Regions from separate parts of the Peribacillus sp. NPDC058075 genome, predicted to be linked through region 1. Evidence: riboswitches for the same ligand, from Rfam matches in the RefSeq annotation. Region 1 holds a riboswitch; each other region holds the start of a gene.
What was found. A riboswitch is a leader RNA that binds a small molecule or an ion and turns the genes downstream of it on or off. The one in region 1 is predicted to bind S-adenosylmethionine.
Positions count from the first base shown of each region.

Region 2: it holds a riboswitch for S-adenosylmethionine, as region 1 does, so the genes downstream of both, mtnW (2,3-diketo-5-methylthiopentyl-1-phosphate enolase) here and ACFVS1_RS18500 (methionine ABC transporter ATP-binding protein) in region 1, are expected to answer to the same signal.
Region 3: it holds a riboswitch for S-adenosylmethionine, as region 1 does, so the genes downstream of both, ACFVS1_RS16175 (methionine ABC transporter ATP-binding protein) here and ACFVS1_RS18500 (methionine ABC transporter ATP-binding protein) in region 1, are expected to answer to the same signal.

Region 1 covers NZ_JBHVSL010000002.1:150,517-156,584, reverse strand. The annotation lists gene ACFVS1_RS18505 (O-acetylhomoserine aminocarboxypropyltransferase/cysteine synthase family protein) at 1-580, shown strand, start outside; SAM riboswitch class I at 698-810, shown strand; gene ACFVS1_RS18500 (methionine ABC transporter ATP-binding protein) at 965-1,999, shown strand; gene ACFVS1_RS18495 (methionine ABC transporter permease) at 1,992-2,660, shown strand; gene ACFVS1_RS18490 (MetQ/NlpA family ABC transporter substrate-binding protein) at 2,676-3,512, shown strand; gene ACFVS1_RS18485 (hypothetical protein) at 4,010-4,159, shown strand; gene ACFVS1_RS26915 (YuzK family famiily protein) at 4,379-4,531, shown strand; gene sufC (Fe-S cluster assembly ATPase SufC) at 4,984-5,769, shown strand; gene sufD (Fe-S cluster assembly protein SufD) at 5,785-6,068, shown strand, end outside.
Region 2 covers NZ_JBHVSL010000001.1:1,376,632-1,382,699, reverse strand. The annotation lists gene ACFVS1_RS07000 (CobW family GTP-binding protein) at 1-286, opposite strand, end outside; gene ACFVS1_RS06995 (cupin domain-containing protein) at 716-1,249, opposite strand; gene ACFVS1_RS06990 (methylthioribulose 1-phosphate dehydratase) at 1,274-1,903, opposite strand; gene ACFVS1_RS06985 (2-hydroxy-3-keto-5-methylthiopentenyl-1-phosphate phosphatase) at 1,900-2,559, opposite strand; gene mtnW (2,3-diketo-5-methylthiopentyl-1-phosphate enolase) at 2,566-3,798, opposite strand; SAM riboswitch class I at 3,904-4,057, opposite strand; gene ACFVS1_RS06975 (pyridoxal phosphate-dependent aminotransferase) at 4,189-5,361, opposite strand; gene ACFVS1_RS06970 (carbon-nitrogen family hydrolase) at 5,462-6,068, shown strand, end outside.
Region 3 covers NZ_JBHVSL010000001.1:3,251,589-3,257,656, reverse strand. The annotation lists gene ACFVS1_RS16195 (NAD-dependent epimerase/dehydratase family protein) at 1-22, shown strand, start outside; gene ACFVS1_RS16190 (hypothetical protein) at 80-271, shown strand; gene ACFVS1_RS16185 (MetQ/NlpA family ABC transporter substrate-binding protein) at 502-1,323, opposite strand; gene ACFVS1_RS16180 (methionine ABC transporter permease) at 1,379-2,047, opposite strand; gene ACFVS1_RS16175 (methionine ABC transporter ATP-binding protein) at 2,034-3,050, opposite strand; SAM riboswitch class I at 3,119-3,223, opposite strand; gene ACFVS1_RS16170 (MBL fold metallo-hydrolase) at 3,505-4,329, shown strand; gene ACFVS1_RS16165 (hypothetical protein) at 4,386-4,574, opposite strand; gene ACFVS1_RS16160 (YheE family protein) at 4,660-4,863, opposite strand; gene ACFVS1_RS16155 (YheC/YheD family endospore coat-associated protein) at 4,928-6,068, opposite strand, start outside.

The DNA.
Region 1 (6,068 bases):
CGACGGTCTGGTATACGCCGAGGCAGTTGGACCTGCCGCGTTCATAACGAAAGCCCGAGTCCAGTTACTCCGTGATTTAGGCCCTGCTCTAAGTGCTCAAAGTGCATTCCAGTTTACGCTTGGACTTGAAACGCTTCATGTAAGGATGAAAGAGCATCTGGCAAACACCAAGTCGGTCATTAAATATTTAAAAAACCATCCTGCCGTGACTTGGGTTTCATATCCTGGTGATGAGGATCATCCCGATAAAGCCCTTGCGGGTAAATATTTGCCAAAGGGAGCTGGATCTGTCGTTACATTTGGGATACAAGGTAATCGAGAAGCTGGGGCAAAACTTATCAATGCGGTGAAATTATGGTCCCATGTAGCGAATGTTGGTGATGCGAAGAGCTTGATCATCCACCCAGCCAGTACGACCCATCAACAATTGAATGAGGCGGGTCTTACGAAAGCGGGTGTGAGTGCCGACCAAGTCCGTTTATCGATTGGGATTGAAAATGTAGAGGATTTACTAGAAGATTTGGAGCAGGCAATTGAAAAAGCAACGAATATCGTCTCCTTGACATCCAAAACAGTTTAAGTAAAGTTTCTGTATATGCTTGTACTAGAAATATTATACATTGCGCTCCTTTTTTATCTATGATAAAATTTCTCCATACTAAAGAACTTAATGATGTACAAATATTCTATATATTAGCTCTTATCAAGAGAGGTGGAGGGATGTGCCCGATGAAACCCGGCAACCGACAAGGAGATTTCCTTGGAAAGGTGCCAATTCACACAAAGTTTAATTACTTTGGCAGATGAGAGAAAGGCCTGTTTCTTCACCTGCCTTTCTGCTCATGCAGAAAGGTTTTTTCTGTTTTTAATGGGGGAAACATGTGCATGATATGAGAAACAGACTAATAATGTAGAGAAATCAACTAAGTTCATAGGTTTTATTGGATAAAAGAGGTGAGGATTAATGATTACATTGACAAAAGTCAGTAAACTGTTCCGAACAGGAAAAGGAAACAGTGAGACGATCAAGGCTGTAAATAATGTGAATGTTGAAATAAATAAAGGCGAGATTTTCGGTATCATCGGTTATAGTGGAGCGGGGAAAAGCACTTTAATCAGAATGCTGAATGGATTGGAAACTCCCACAGAGGGATCCGTTGTGGTGGCTGAGAAGGAAATTTCAAAAATTAAAGGGGCTCAGCTCCGTAAGGCCCGTCAAGAAATCAGCATGATTTTCCAACATTTCAATCTATTATGGTCGAGGACCGTTCAGGAGAATATATCTTTCCCATTGGAAATTGCAGGAGTTTCAAAAACTGAACGAACCAAGCGTGTGAACGAATTGATCAAGTTAGTCGGACTGGAAGGCAGGGAAAAGGCCTATCCTTCACAATTAAGCGGAGGGCAAAAGCAAAGGGTGGGAATTGCCAGGGCTCTGGCAAACGACCCTAAAGTGCTGCTGTGTGATGAAGCGACTTCTGCTTTGGATCCGCAGACTACCGACTCCATACTCGAATTGCTTGTTGACATCAATCAGCGCTTGGGATTGACGATCGTCTTGATAACACATGAAATGCATGTGATACGCAAAATCTGCCATCGCGTCGCCGTGATGGAAAGCGGGCAAGTTGTTGAACAGGGACCTGTCCTGGATGTTTTCAAGAACCCTAAAGAACAAATGACGAAGCGTTTCGTGCAACAGGTAACGGAACCGGAAGAAACGAAAGAAACGATGGACCATTTGCTCGAACGCTATCCTGAAGGCAAAGTGATTCAATTGACCTTTGTAGGCGATCATGCAGAAAGCCCGTTGATCACCAAACTTGTACGTAATTTCGAGTTGGATGTCAATATCGTTCAAGGCAAGATATCCCAAACAAGAAGCGGTTCATATGGAACATTGTTTATCCATCTTGATGGCACTGAGGATGAAATGATCCGCGCAATCGAATTCATTAAAGCACAGCAGGTAGGCGTGGAGGTGATTACTCATGCTTGAAGAATTATTGCCGAATGTTGATTGGGAAGACATTATTGAAGCTACGAGGGAAACGCTTTACATGACAAGCATCTCTGTAGTGGCAACCTTTTTTATAGGTATAATATTAGGATTGATCCTGTTCCTGACAGGGAAGGGTAATATGTGGGAAAACCGGGCAGTCAACGGGGTCATGAGCGCTGTCGTCAATATATTCCGTTCCATTCCATTTCTTATTTTGATTGTGCTGCTCATTCCTTTCACTAAAGCGCTTGTCGGTTCCATGATCGGAGAGAACGCTGCACTGCCGGCACTTATTATCGGTGCGGCACCATTTTATGCGCGTATGGTTGAAATCGGCCTTCGTGAAATCGATAAAGGGGTAATTGAAGCAGCTAAATCGATGGGGGCAAAAACGAGCACGATCATTTGGAAGGTCCTTCTTCCAGAGTCGATGCCTGCCCTTATTTCCGGGATTACGGTAACATCGATTGCATTGGTTGGATATACCGCGATGGCCGGGGTCATCGGCGCAGGCGGGCTTGGTAATCTAGCCTATTTGGACGGCTATCAAAGAAATCAAAATGACGTTACGCTTGTAGCGACGATCGTTATTCTAATTATCGTCTTCATAATTCAAATTATTGGAGATGTGATTACATCTAAATTGGACAAAAGATAAAGGGAGATGAATAGGATGAAAAAGTTTTTAGGATTTGCATTAATTTTAGTGTTATCTATCGCTTTGGCAGCTTGTGGAAGTGAAAAGGATAAAAGCGGCAGTGATACGGAGAAAGAATCGAAGAAAATAGTTGTAGGGGCATCCAATGTTCCTCATGCTGAAATCCTTGAAGAAGCTAAGCCGCTTCTTAAAGAAAAAGGAATCGATTTGGAAATTGAAACATTCCAGGACTATATTTTACCGAATAAGGCGTTGAATGATAAGGAATTGGATGCTAACTATTTTCAGCACATTCCTTACTTAGAGTCGCAAATTAAAGAAAATGGATATGATTTCGTCAATGCTGGGGGAATCCATATCGAGCCAATAGCACTATACTCTCAAAAATATAAAAGCATCGATAAACTTCCTAATGGAGCAACGATCATTTTGAGCAGCTCTGTCGCTGATCATGGACGCGCTTTATCCCTTTTGGAAAAGAATGGCCTGATCACTTTGAAAGAAGGCATCGATAAAACGACGGCTACAACTAAAGACATCGTTGAAAATAAGAAAAACCTTAAATTTGATGCTGATTATGAAGCCGCCCTGCTTCCTAAAATTTATGAGAGCGGCGAAGGCGATGCAGTCTTGATCAACTCCAACTATGCAATTGACGCAGGATTGAATCCGCTTGAAGATTCGATTGCAATTGAAGATTCGGAATCACCATATGTGAATGTCATTGCCGTAAACAAAGGTGACGAAAATAAAGAAGCAATAAAAGCGCTTGTAGAAGTATTGCATTCTAAAGAAATTCAAGATTTCATTCTTAAAGAATACAAAGGTGCAGTTGTACCCGCGGATAAATAATTCAAGAATGGCGACCTGATTTAATTCAGGCAGCAGTTTGTAAACAAAAAGGTTTCGGAATAGACTCATTCCGAAACCTTTTTGTTTTTATATTGGATTTGAAGCATTTAAAGCGATTTGTACTCACGATAGCCTTCTATATTTGTTGTTGAGTGCCAAGGGGCAGAGATAATAACCAAAACGCTCATATTACATACAGCCATGGTTGCACAAGAATCTCTCTTTTTGTTCGAGGACGTGTAAAGAGAAAGCTGGTGTTTTGTTAGTTGCATCTGCGTCAACAGCTTCAGGGTTTCCAGCTTCTTAATCACTTGTTCAATCAGAGGCTCTTAATACGAATTTTACCGCTTACTATCGTCCCAACACAAATCCATTACGGTCTGCTGACGAATAAATGAATAAGCGTGCTGGTTTGTCCGTTCAGCTTTTACATAATGCGTCGCTCATAATTTTTTCCGGACTTAGAGAAGTGAGGCACTTCATTTTGGAAACCTTAGGTGAAAGTGATTCTATCTGATTGTTTGGTCTTAGTGGATTGGAACGGAGGGTACGAGATTCCTGCGGGAAAAGCGAGTCAAGGGAGAGACCCTGCAGGCGCAAAAGCGCCGGGGAGGCTTCCGGACCGCCCGCGGAAAGCGAGTGCCTGAAGCAGAAAGTAACGTTCAAATTTTGAAAACCTAAACACCTAAAAACTGTAGACAAACTTATTGATGATCCAGTTTGTTTCAGTCTTTGGCTTAATTTAATTCATTTCATGTTTAATCAGAAAAGGAAAGGGTATAGAGATAATGAAGGTAAAAAAATGATTCACAAATTTGAAAGGATGGTTCACTATCAATACTCTGGATTTAAATGTAACAAGCGAAATGGAAAAGGCGATGCAGTCTTCACATGGGATTGGATACAGTGAATACAGTAGAAATTTAGACCTCCGTATCGAGGTTGAGAAAGAACGGGATAGGGAACATGTAAAGTGCAACAAAATGGTCCAGGACCTGCAACGCAAAATTCACGGCTAAGCATATAAAAGTAGTTCTTTAAAAGATCGGTCTGTAGAGGTAAAATGGAAAGTGGTCCATAAAATAAGGGTTTCCTTATTGGATAAACTTACATAATACCTGACAGTCCGATTTTTTTCTTTTTATAGCGGAACGTTCATACCTTGCAATCGAATTCTTCGAACATATATTAATAAGGACGAAGATTTGCCGAATAATAAGATAATTTTAACAAAAGCTAAAATAAGTATGATTATGCAGTAAACAGGCTATATCTGTTAGTATAGTAAGAATGGGACAAGTTTTTAACATGGAAGAAGTGGAAACCCTATCTATTTAGTTGATTCTAAATTGGATTTGTTATAAAATTGGAATGAGAATAAAGTGAGAATGCTTTTACGTAAATTATAGTGATAGAAAGTAATCTTTACTTTCTGGTAATAAAATTGGAATTAGTTCACGGAGGTATTATTATGTCAGCTTCTACATTAACGGTTAAAGATCTTCACGTATCAATTGAAGGTAAAGAGATTTTAAAAGGGGTAAACCTTGAAGTTAAAGGTGGAGAAATCCATGCGATCATGGGACCAAATGGAACTGGTAAATCCACTTTATCATCAGCAATCATGGGTCACCCTAAATATGAAGTAACGAGCGGAAGCATCACATTCGATGGTGAAGATGTATTGGAAATGGAAGTCGACGAGCGCGCTCGTGTCGGTCTATTCCTAGCTATGCAATATCCAAGTGAAATCAGCGGTGTTACAAATGCTGACTTCTTACGTTCTTCCATTAACGCACGCCGTGAAGAAGGCGATGAAATTTCATTGATGAAGTTCATCCGTCAAATGGATCAAAAAATGGAATTCCTTGAAATGGATGAAGATATGGCGCAACGCTATTTGAATGAAGGTTTCTCCGGCGGAGAGAAAAAACGCAACGAGATTCTTCAATTAATGATGATCCAACCTAAAATTGCAATCTTGGATGAGATTGATTCAGGTCTAGATATCGATGCACTTAAAGTCGTTTCAAAAGGAATCAATGAAATGCGCGGAGAAGACTTTGGATGCTTGATCATCACTCACTACCAACGTCTATTAAATTACATCACTCCTGATTTTGTACATGTAATGATGCAAGGACGCGTCGTAAAATCAGGCGGTCCTGAACTTGCTGCCCGCTTGGAAGCGGAAGGTTATGATTGGATCAAACAAGAATTGGGCATTGAAGACGAAACTGTTGGCGAAGAAGCGTAAGTAGGAGGATTTGCAATGACTACAGAAACGAAATTACCGTTTGAACAAGAGGATATAAGCTCCTATTCAACTAAAAATAATGATCCAGCTTGGCTATCCGAGCTTCGGATTCAAGCGTTTTCTGAATTAGAAAAGCTCCCGATGCCAAAGCCGGATAAAACGAAGATTGATAAATGGAATTTCACTTCTTTCCAGACCCATACGGTTGAAAGTGAAGCTTTTGCCTCTTTAGAGGAGCTTCCGGAAGAAATTAAATCCATCATTGAAGAAAATGAAAACTTATATATTCAACGCAATAA
Region 2 (6,068 bases), on a different contig from region 1:
CCGTCGTTTCAATATAAACCGCATCCAGGTCATTTTCGGTTAGCAATTCATGAAGCTGAACCTCCAATTTATCTTGAATTGTGCAGCAGATGCACCCGTCAAACAACTCCTTCAGAGGCACTTCATCACCAATGAGTCCGCTGTCAACCGATACACTGCCGAGCTCATTTAAAAGCACGGCCACTTTTCTGCCCGCGTCACTTTCCTGCTTTAATATATTTCGAAGAAGCGTCGTTTTCCCGCTGCCGAGAAAGCCGCCCAATATGTATACTTCGGTTGTATTCATTCTTATCTGCTCCTATAATCCGGTTAAATTCGATTCGGTTAAATTTTATCATACTTATCATACTAACGCACTTGCCGATCCAAATAAAAAAACCAGCCCTTAAGCTGGTTTCAGACATAGACAAATTTGAAGAAAACCGAGTTCGACTGCAAGTTTTTATTTAGAATCGTTACAGTCGATTTGAGAAATTCGCTCTCTTTCCGCCGACTGTCTGCCAAGCCTCCTCGACGCAAGCGTCTGTGGGGTCTAGGCTAGCCAGTTATTCGGCAGGAGTGTCGCAAATTTCTTCAATTCAATAAGGAATACAGTAAAAAAACATTAGGGAATCTGGTCTTGTTTTAAAAAATCATAGTTTCAGGACGATACCATTCCGTTTTCCTTTTCTCGACAAATTGAACCCAGCTCTTAAGCTGGTTTTTTAACATTGATTCATGCTTGGACTTCGTCTTTTTCGTAAATCGGCACCCATCCTGCCGCTGTAACGAAAATGCGGACAGCAACAGTTTTCCTATCCTCTGCAAGCGTGAAATAATGTCTTGTTGATTCTGGAACGCTAATAAGATCTCCTGGATTAAGGCGTACATCAAACCACTGGTTATCTTTGCCTTCAATGGCAAAGATACTCGTTCCGCCCGCTATGAAACGCACTTCATCATCTTCATGGTGATGTTCCTGCTTAAAGTTTTCAAGCATTTGATCCAAGTTCGGATTCGCATCGGATAATGTGATGATATCATGCGCTTTATAACCTCTTCTTTCCGAGATTTCCGTTATCTCTGATTGGAATGCTACAAGGATTTCCTCCTTGTCAGCATCTGTTAAATCGTATTTTTCCACGAGATGGGCCGGTAATTTAGAAATGTCCCATTGCTCATAAATAACCCCTTGTGTTTCTAAAAATTCTTTTACCTGTTCACCGTTTTCAATAACCTCGTTTGTTTCATGGAATCTGATTGTCGCCATCATTCATTCCTCCTCTATGAGTGTTTATCTTAAAGAACCTGCAAACGCCTTTTGTTGATTAAGCAACATTTGATATTGAAATAAAAATTCGCAAGCTTCAAGTATTCTCTTTGCTTCGAGTCCGCTTTTACCCCAAACCGTAATACCATGATTGCGGATCAGCACGGCGCCAGAGTCTTCTTCGACATGTGACTCGAACTTATCGGATAACAGCGGAATGTCAGCATGATTATATATGATAGGGATCCGAAGTTCCGAATCCTCATCCCACCGACCGGTCGCTTTAATGATTTCATGATTACGAAAAGAAACTTGGCCTTCATCTCCGTACAATTCGGATATCACATTATTTTCAACTGTATGGACATGGAGTACACAGTTCGCATTCGTTTTCCGGTAAATGACTGTATGAAGTAAAGTTTCGGCCGATGGTCTTAGGTTCGTTTCTTCAACTGGCTTTCCTTTTAAATCCACCAGTAAAAAGTCCGAATCCGATTGTTTCCTTTTATCCTTACCGCTTGCCGTAATATAAAAGAAAGGGCTTTTGGGCTCCCGAATGGACAAATTCCCGCTAGTTCCCATAAACCAATCCCTTTCGGCCAGTTCAACTTTAATATCTGCCAGCTCCTGCCATTCCTTAGAATGAATGTTCATGCTTTAACCGCCTCCTGCTGCTTTAAAATATCAATGACATCAAAAAACGTTTCAAATCCTTGATGTGGAATCCCTTCCCTATCGCATTTTTCAAGCAGTATGTCACGGGCTATGACAAAATCGGCCTGTTTGGCAGCTTCAAAATCCGTTACTGAATCTCCAATTACGAATGTAAAATCTTCTGCACCCGCTATTTCCCTCATAATGGATGGCTTGCAGCAACCGCAATCATTATTACATTGATCATCACAAGCATGTGGCCACTCAATATAAATCTTTTCCTTATCAAAAAATGCATGGTTGCAATAAACGGACTCTGTTGGCAAGATATCATTTAAAAGCGGTGCAATGAAAAAATCCATGCCTCCGCTTACAATATATAAAGGGATGTTAACTTGTTTCGTATACTCAACGAATTCATTAAACCCTGGACGAATGCCAGCCGTCTTTCTTACATATTGGATGATGTCATCCTTCAAGCCGCTATCAAGCAGGGAAAACATATCCCCTACTCCTGAAGATATACTGATTTTTTGCTGAAGGACACCGTCTTTCAACGCTTCCCATTCCGGAGGCGCAAATTTCTTCATGATGGAAATGATATTATCCGTGTTGGTGATCGTTCCGTCAAAATCACAAAAGATGATCGGTTTCATTATTTCTTATAGGCCTCCCCATAACACAAGAGCTTTTTTTAGTGTTTCATCCTCAGCAGCCGCTTCAGATAGGTCCTTTCCTGCCAGTACGGTTTCCACAGCAGAACGGAAAGCCTTTGCTCCGCCCTCTGCTCCATCAGGATGCCCGTGAATTCCACCTCCGGCATTAATCACACTATCGATTCCAAAGTCCTTGATTAGGTCCGGAACCATGCCCGGATGAATGCCAGCAGAAGGAACAGGGAAGGCTTTTTTCCATGAAAGTTCATCTTTTGTCAGAGCTTCAGCAATCGCCAAGGTCTCCTTTTTTTCAAGTGCGACATTTCCATAAGGGGACGGGAACAAGGATAAATCCGCACCTGATAACCTTACTAATTTACCAAGCAATAATGGATAGCCGACCCCATAAAATGATGAGGCTGCCAATGCCCCGCTATATGCAGGGTGCGCCATGATCGGCAGCTTGATACGATCATGTTCACTCAAGGCCTGCAATACATCCAAACCATATGTATGAACGTTGAACAACAAGGCATCTGCCCCTGCATCAGCCGCTTGCTCTGCCTTATCCAATAATTCGAATGTTTTCCCTGATAGATTGACAGCATATAAAGTACGGTGGCCAGTGGTTTCATAGACATCATTCAATATTCTTTTTCCCGTTCTTATTCTATCGAAAAATGGAGTCAGTTCCTGGTCGAAGAGGATCTCATCATCTTTAACTAGGTCGACACCTCCTAATGCTTGTTGCCTCAATTGCTCATTATGGAATGTCAGGTCTCTTCCTAATACACCTTTAAAGATACTCATCACCAGAGGCCGGTTAAATACGCCAACCTTTTTCCTAATGCCTTCAATGCCAAATTGCGGCCCGGGAAAGGCTTTTTGAATATCGCCGACAAAATCCAAGTCGATAAGTTTTATTTCTCCGTCCAATGAAAGTTTGCCGAAGACCGTCGTGAGGATTGCAGGTAAATCATTGGAGAAATTCCTTGCCGGATAGGCAATTTTAATAAGCGACCGGTATATTTTACGATTAAAGTAGCTGTTTGCCCTCTCTTCTTCAGAAAGCGGTGTCACCGATACGACGCGTCCCTTATGTTTTTCCAGTTGTTTCTGGACCAAATGGGGCAGGTCCGTCCATGTCCCGACAGTCAATCCTAAGGCAATGCTCTCTGCTTTTTTCTCATGATTTCCCTTAGAATCATGAATTAAATAAGTAGCGACTATCTCGCTCATTTGATCACTCCTATATCACGTTAGTAAACTCTCGATGTCATTAACCTGAAATGGTCTCAAAATGGCAAAAGCCCCTTCATAAAGAAGAGGCTTTAAAAAGCCATCTTCTTATCTCCCAGCCATTGGCTGCAAGAATTAGCACCGTGCCTTGTGGATTTCAAGAAAAATCCGGCGAAGAATTCCGCCCCATTTTACAATGGAATTACGGTCGGTTGCTGGGCTTCATAGGGCTAGTCCCTCCACCTGCTCAAAATAAGAAAACGCTGATATATATATTTGCATCCAAGTATCGAAAGATTAAGAATTTATTTTGTATTCTGACAGGTAATTCCTACTTTGTCAATAAGTTTTAACTATTTTAGGGTGAATTAATCGGATTTATCATTGTGGTTAAAATATATTTAATCTACTTATCCGTTCTACAGCCTCTTTCAGCCGTTCTTCCGAAGTCAGCAGCCCTACCCTGACGTATCCTTCGCCAAATTCACCAAATCCATTCCCTGCAGCAACAGCAACATGTGCACGCGTTAATAAATAGTCTGCAAAAGTCTCGGACGTAAAACCTTTAGGTACCTTGAGCCAGGCAAAAAATGATGCCGCAGGAGCTTTGACATCCCAGCCGATTGCCCTCAATCCCTCTATGAAAACATTCCTTCGCCCTTCGTACATCTGCACTAACTGCTCTACACAGGTTTGCGAGTCAAGCAAAGCGCTTGCCGCAGCTTCTTGTATCGCCGGGAAGAGACTCACATAAAGATGGTCTTGTAATAGTTCAAGAGCTTCTATGACACTCTTATTCCCCACTGCGAATCCGACTCTCCACCCTGCCATATTGTATGTTTTCGATAGTGTGTATATTTCTATTCCTATTTCCTTCGCTCCCTCTGACTGGAGAAAGCTTATTGGTTTTTTTCCGTCGAATCCTATCGCCCCATACGCGAAGTCGTGGACCACACAAATTGAATGCTCTTTTGCAAAAGAGACGGTCTCATCAAAGAAACTTTCAGTTGCAGAAGCACCTGTGGGATTGTTCGGATAGTTCAAGAACATCATTTTGGCTTTATCAAGCACTTCTTTATGTATGTCACTGTATTTTGGAAGAAAATCATTTTCTTCTGTCAAGGGCATGAATTCGGTCTTTGCCTGGGCTAAAACAACACCGGAAAGATAATCCGGATAGCCGGGATCCGGAACAAGGATCGTATCACCCGGATTCAATAAACACTGCGGCAGTTCGACAAGACCTGCCTTTCCCCCGAAGAGAATCGCCACTTCACTTTTCGGATCCAGCTTGACACCGTATTCACGTTCATAAAAGACGGCAGCAGCGTCTTTTAAATATTGATGCCCCCGGAATGGCGAATATTTATGATTAATTGTTTTTTCGGCCGCAGACTGCAAACTTTTCACGATATGGTCCGGTGTCGGCTGATCAGGGTTTCCCTGGCCTAAATTAATGACATCATGTCCTTGCTCCGTGATGGCATTGACTTTTGCGACAAGTGAGGCAAAAAACTGCTTGGGCAGGTCCTGAAGCTGTCCGGATTTTTCGAATTGCACCATTTATACACCTTCTCTGAAATTTCTTGAAATTCTAGTCACAAATGATATATGTTTATCATAGTCTTGTAAAGTATTTTTTACCATGTGGGGGTTTTAAACGATGAATTGGAAAATAGCTTGTATACAAATGGATATAGCATTCGGGCAACCTGATATCAATTTTCAGGTTGCGGAACAATGGTTGGAAAAAGCAGCACGGTCAGAACCTGATATCATCATTTTACCAGAGCTTTGGACAACCGGATACGACTTAAGCAGGTTAAATGAGATTGCTGATCAAGAGGCGGAAAAAACGATTGAATTTCTTAAAACACAGGCAAGGAAACACGAGATTCATATCGTAGGCGGTTCCATTGCGAAAAAAACGAGCAAGGGAATCTATAACACCATGATAATCATCGATAAACAGGGAAATCTCATAAAAGAATATGATAAGCTTCACTTATTTCAATTAATGGATGAACATCATTTCCTGAAGCCAGGAGAAAAAGATGGTTTATTTACTCTTGATGAAAAAATATGTGCTGGTTTCATTTGTTATGACATCCGTTTCCCTGAATGGCAGCGAGCCCATACCGCTAAAGGCGCCGAAGTTCTCTTCGTTACGGCTGAATGGCCAAAGCCGAGACTCGATCACTGGAGAGCCTTATTGATTAGCCGTGCCATCGAGAACCAAGCCTATGTTGTAGCCGTTAATCGTTCAGGCT
Region 3 (6,068 bases), on a different contig from region 1:
TGACAATAAAGTAGAGCCGTGAGGAGAAATGCCTTTATGGATACCGGAAGAATTCCCTTTACCAGGAGGAAAGGAACCTTTGAATGGATTTTCGGCTGTCGATAACGGTAAAGCCATCAATAATGGACTAACATTCCGTCCCTTATCAGAAACTCTCGAAGATATATGGAATTGGGAAAAGTGCCGTACGGAATCTGCCGATAGAAAAGCTGGCATTCACAGACAACATGAAAGTGATCTCCTTGGACTATGGAAACAGACAGTAGGTTGAAACCTTCTTTTATTATATTGAAATACTAAGTGTGCTTGGTGAAAAGGATGATTTAAACGAACAACTTGAAGGAATTAAAAAAGCGATGTACTAAAAACCCCATCGCTTTTTTAGTCCACGAATCTGCTTGCGAGGTTTGTAAGGATTTCAAGTTTTTCCGTCGCGGCCGCTACTTTGTCCTTATTGAAAGGCCTGCTCCCAATAAGGGGGAGCAGGCCACGATTATTTGATCAATTCATCCAGTCTGGTTTTCCGAATCCGGCAAATTTGTCATCGATGACTTTTTCGAACTGGTCGGATTCCACAACTGATTTAATATCCTTTGCAAATTGGGAGTCCACATCTTTTGTATTCACTGTAACAACGTTTCGATATATATCAGGCATTTTTTCTAAAACAATGGCATCCTGTAGGTCCATTTTCGCTGCAAGAGCGAAGTTGCCAGGGACCGCTGATAGGTCAACACTGTCTGTTGCCCGGGGCAATTGAGCGGATTCCAATGGTTTGAGTTGAATGTTTTTTGGATTTTTCGTTACATCCTTTTCAGATATTTTTAAAGGGTCGACATCTGGATCGACTTCAATCAGCCCTTCATCCACCAGCACTTTAAGTGCACGTGCGAGGTTAACCGGATCATTGGGCACTGCAAGGGATGTACCGTCTTTAATTTCTTTCAATGATTTATACTTGTTCGAATATATGCCCATTGGTGCTGTTGGAACTATGATAAGGTCGGTAAGCTTTAAATCATTTTCTTTAGCGAAGTTATCCATGTACACCTTATGCTGGAAGAGGTTGGCGTCGATCGAATGGTTGCCAAGGGACTTATTCGGCTGGATATAGTCGGTGAATTCGACGATCTCTATTTTGTAACCGAGATCTTCCAGACCTGGTTTTATGGCCTCTTTAACCATATCGGCATAGGGCCCGGTAGTCGCCCCGATCTTCAATTCCTTTTTGTCTTCAGTTTTTGGGGATGCATCATCGCTCCCGCATGCTGCCAAGCCAAGGGCAAGTGCACAGACTGATAATAACGAAGCTATTTTCTTCATTTAAAATTCCTCCTGAGTAATGAAATGTATTGAATCATTGAAAAATGATGGATCACTATCGTTTGTTAACTATGTATGAGGCCTTGTCACCAACCATTTGAATGATTTGAACAAGGCAGATCAGCACGACGATCGTCGTGATCATGACTGTGTTGTCATAACGGTAATAACCGTACCGGATGGCCAGGTCGCCAATTCCGCCTCCGCCGATTGTCCCTGCCATTGCTGAGTAACCGATAAGCGAAATGGTCGTTAATGTCAGTCCTTGAATGATACCCGGTTTTGCCTCTGGGAGAAGTACATCCTTAATGATCATCCATGGAGTGGCTCCTACGGCAATTGCAGCTTCAATCACTCCTCTGTCTATTTCACGTAATGCCGTTTCAACGATTCTTGCAAAAAAAGGTATTGCGGACACCGACAGGGAAACAGTAGCCGCTCTCGGCCCTATCGTCGATCCAGTTAGAAGATCCGTTAAAGGAAGGAGGGCAACCAAGAGAATGATGAAAGGGATTGAACGGACAATATTGACTGCGAATCCTAGAGAGCGATTCACGATACTATTTTCAAAAAATAAATTCCTTGTTGTGGTAAACAGCAATACTCCAAGCGGTAAACCGATCAGCAGGGCTACTGCAAGGGAAACGCCGACCATATAAATCGTTTCAAGAAAGGCTTTATTAAGATCAGGTAAAATATTGACGATGGAATCAAGCAGTGACATGTTTTAACACCTCCACAGAACTGGAACGATTTTTTATATATTGCAATGCCGAATGAATTTGAGCTGCATCGCCTATTAACTCGATGATTAAAATGCCTAAAGGGACATCCTGGATATACTCAATTTTACCGTGTAAAATATTACCCTTTACTGAATGGGATTGGAGAGTATCCGAAAGGATCGACTCACCAGCGGTTTGCCCTTCGAATTGAATTTGAATGATCGTACCTTTACTTTCTTCAATCAAGTGCGGAGGGAGTGCGAAATCCAGAACACTGCTAATGAATTGCTTCGTTAACTCCTGCTTGGGCTGTGAAAATATTTCATAAACGGGACCTTCTTCAATTACACGGCCATCCTGCATGACGGCGACACGGTGGCATAGTTCTTTGACCACTTCCATTTCATGTGTAATCAACACGATGGTGATGCCAAGCTTACTGCTTATCTTTTTCAATAATTGTAAAATCGCTTTTGTAGTTGTTGGATCAAGTGCTGAAGTCGCTTCATCACATAATAGTACAGTGGGGTCATTTGCTAAGGCACGGGCTATGCCTACCCGTTGCTTCTGTCCACCGCTAAGCTGCGCCGGATAGACATCTTTCTTATCGCTGAGCCCTACGATTTCCAACAATTCCAATACACGTAAACTGATTGCATCCTTCGATCGATGCGCGGCCTTTAAGGCGAAAGCAACATTTTCATAAACGGTTTTTGAACTGACCAGTGAAAAGTGTTGGAATATCATTCCGATTTTTTGACGTTGTTTACGAAGCTCTTTACTTGATAAAGAGGTTAAATCAATGCCGTCGATGATGATATTTCCACTTGTCGGACGTTCAAGCAAATTCAAGCAGCGGAGTAATGAGCTTTTTCCAGCTCCACTGTAGCCGACAATTCCATACACTTCACCAGTTTGAATGGTTAAAGATACGTTATCCACTCCGATAACTCGGTTTTTCTTCGAGACGTATTCCTTTCGGACTGAACGGATTTCAATCATGAGCTTTCCCCCTTAAACATTAAAAAACTGCCCCTATCATTCAGAAAGAGGCAGCGAAATTATATCTCGTCTTATCTTTCAGAATGCAATCATTCTGCAGGAAGTGGCACCGTTCCCTAAGGGCGGTTGCCGGACATCACAGGGCCTGATCCCTCCGTCACTCTTGATAAGTAAATTATTATTTTAGAATATTTCAAGTTTTTTAATATAATCTATATTATTTGTAAAATCTCACAATGTCAATCGTTTTTGAAGTTTTTGGGGTGATTTTTATTATTAAAGTTTTGTAAGGTCTGTTAAAAAAGGGCTATTATACAAGAATCCAGCATTTTCATCCAGGTTAATTATTCCAGTATTTCCTTGTCAAAAAGGTAAAGTGGTACTACATTTATTATAGTAAAGTTAAAAAAAGGAAGATGAAACTATTTTTGTACAATGATGGGGAGGAAATTGAGTGATAGAGATTAAGACGATAAATGATGTGGTTTGTGTGCACGGGACTCCTGGCGGGAACAAGGCGGGAATGAGTGTTAATGTTTTTTTAACGGATGGCCTATTGATAGATACTGGAGCAGAGATTTTATTGAAAGAGCTTATTCCGTTCTATGAGTCCGCAGACTTCGACTCAGTGGCCCTGACTCACTATCATGAAGACCATACGGGGGGCGCTGCCTGGATACAGGAACATAAAAAGGTCCCGCTTTTCATTCACCCGATGTCGGTTGAAGTTTGTGCAAGGGATGCTGAATATCCTGAATATCGCAAAATTTTCTGGGGAAAGAGAGACGCCTTTAAAGCTGAGCCGCTAGGGGAGGCCATTCATTCGCGCACCCAAACGTGGGAGCCGATTTTTACCCCCGGCCATGCGAAGGACCATATGGTGTATTTGAATCACAGTAATGGCATGCTCTTTTCAGGAGACCTTTTCGTAACACCAAAGACAAAGCTTGTCTTACGGGAAGAGTCTGTTCCGGTCATCATCGATTCAATAAAAAGATTACTGCAATATGACTTCGGGGAAGTGTTTTGCTGCCATGCTGGGCATGTCCCTGAAGGGAAGGAAATGTTTCGAAAAAAACTGGATTATCTGGAAAACCTCCAAGGCGAAATTTTACGCCTGAATTCTCAAGGGCTGACCGTTCAAGAAATCCAGCAGGTCGTTTTACCGAATCGCTATCCCCTTATCGAGATATCTGGGCATGAATGGGATTCAGAGCATATCATTACATCGATATTAAACGAAAATATGTTGAGTGCAAGGGAGAATGGAACTATTTGAATGTTAACGGTCTGACTGATATAAAAGAGAGCTCTCCATAAGAGAGCTCACATCATTCATTTATTGATATTTGGATCTGTTTCATCATAAAAATCATGTGCTTCTTCGATGTTCTGAAGGTTAGCGACTTCATACACATTTCCGCCCGCCATTCCTTCATTGATGATACGGTCGACATCAAGGTAAACGGAGTCCTTGCCATCATATTCGGTATCCTTCAAAAATGTCATTTTTTCTTTATCCAAAATAAATCCCTCCTAGCCTTTTCTTTAGTTTGGGCAAAGGAGTCTTTTTTATTCTGGTTAGGTATTTCATGAATGTAAAGGCGGTTCATTCATACACATGGAAAATCATTAAATCATGTATCATGCTTTTGAGTTTGGCTTCATCTGTTCCGGAAGGCGGATTGGCTGTCCACTCGATCGATCCATCTTTATGATACAAGGCTTGGGTTGCCTGCTTGTTGAAATAAAAGGAAATTTTCCATCCCGGCAGATTCTTATGCAGTGGTGCCCATTGAAAATGAGTAATCATATGTATTACCTCCATTTATACAGTTTCTCATTTAATTATAATGGAAAACGGCAGCTGGAGGATGTTATTTAATTGTTAGGCTTGGAAAAGTTAATTCAATAAAAAGATTTTTTAAATGCAAAAGCCTGTTTGTTTCAATTTCTTCCTCATCGAATTGCATGGGCTTTGAGTTCACTTCGTATATGAAGAGCGAACCGGATTCGTCTTCCCCTATATCCATGGAAAACTCTCCAAGAAATCCGATTTTTTTAGAAAGTATCTCTCCGCTTTTTTGGGCGATTTTTGCTAATTTTCGATTCAGGCTTCTTGATTGCAGGTCTTGAAAAGGAACGATCTTCCCCCCTCGGGGAGTGTGGGTGGTGATTTCCTGAGTTTGTGACATCCTTACCGCTTTGCCGGTCACTTTATAAAAACCTTTTTCATAATGGACCAGAATCCGGTAATCATAACGATGTCCAAAAAGTTTTTTTGGTATGATCGCCTGTTGAGCAAGGTAGCTCCTTTTTAATAAATCCCTTTTTCTTGTTTCCCAGAATGACGCGAAATCCGGGAAGGACTCACTATGTTTTAAGCTATTGAACAATAGTGTATCATCATCATTTTTGATTATCGTATAAATGCCTTTACCTTGGCTTCCTTTGCAAGGTTTAAGGTATATATGCTTATAGGTCTCCAAGAAAGCATCAAGGCAGCCGCTGTTTCTCAAGACCATGGTGTGCGGAAGGTGATTGGTCAGGGATCCTTCTTCCTTCAATGCTTCGAACATCACATATTTATCTATGAAACAGGGGTTGAAAAGATTCATTCGGTATTTTTTTAAAAATTGGATGAGCTGTTGGAATTCCCCTGACGCCTCATAGCTCCTCAAGGGGATTCGGTTATAGACGATGTCAGGGAAGGGCACTTTACATTCGATCCATTTGTTTGAAATGGAGGAAAAAACATACCCTCTCATCGATTCGGAATGAAGGACCTTTTCTGTGAATACATACGCCAATATTCCATGTTTGAATAAATATAGTGATAGGTCCCGAAAAAGGGTCAGGTTTCCACCCAAACCTGATTCCTTTTTGGGATTGGAAACAGTCAGTATGCCGACGGCAAGCATCCGGTTACCTGGAAATATGGTGATTGGAATTAGGGGTTGATTCGTATGATCCTTATTATACCTAATTACGTCCTCGGCTGAGCCAGCGAAAAGTTCC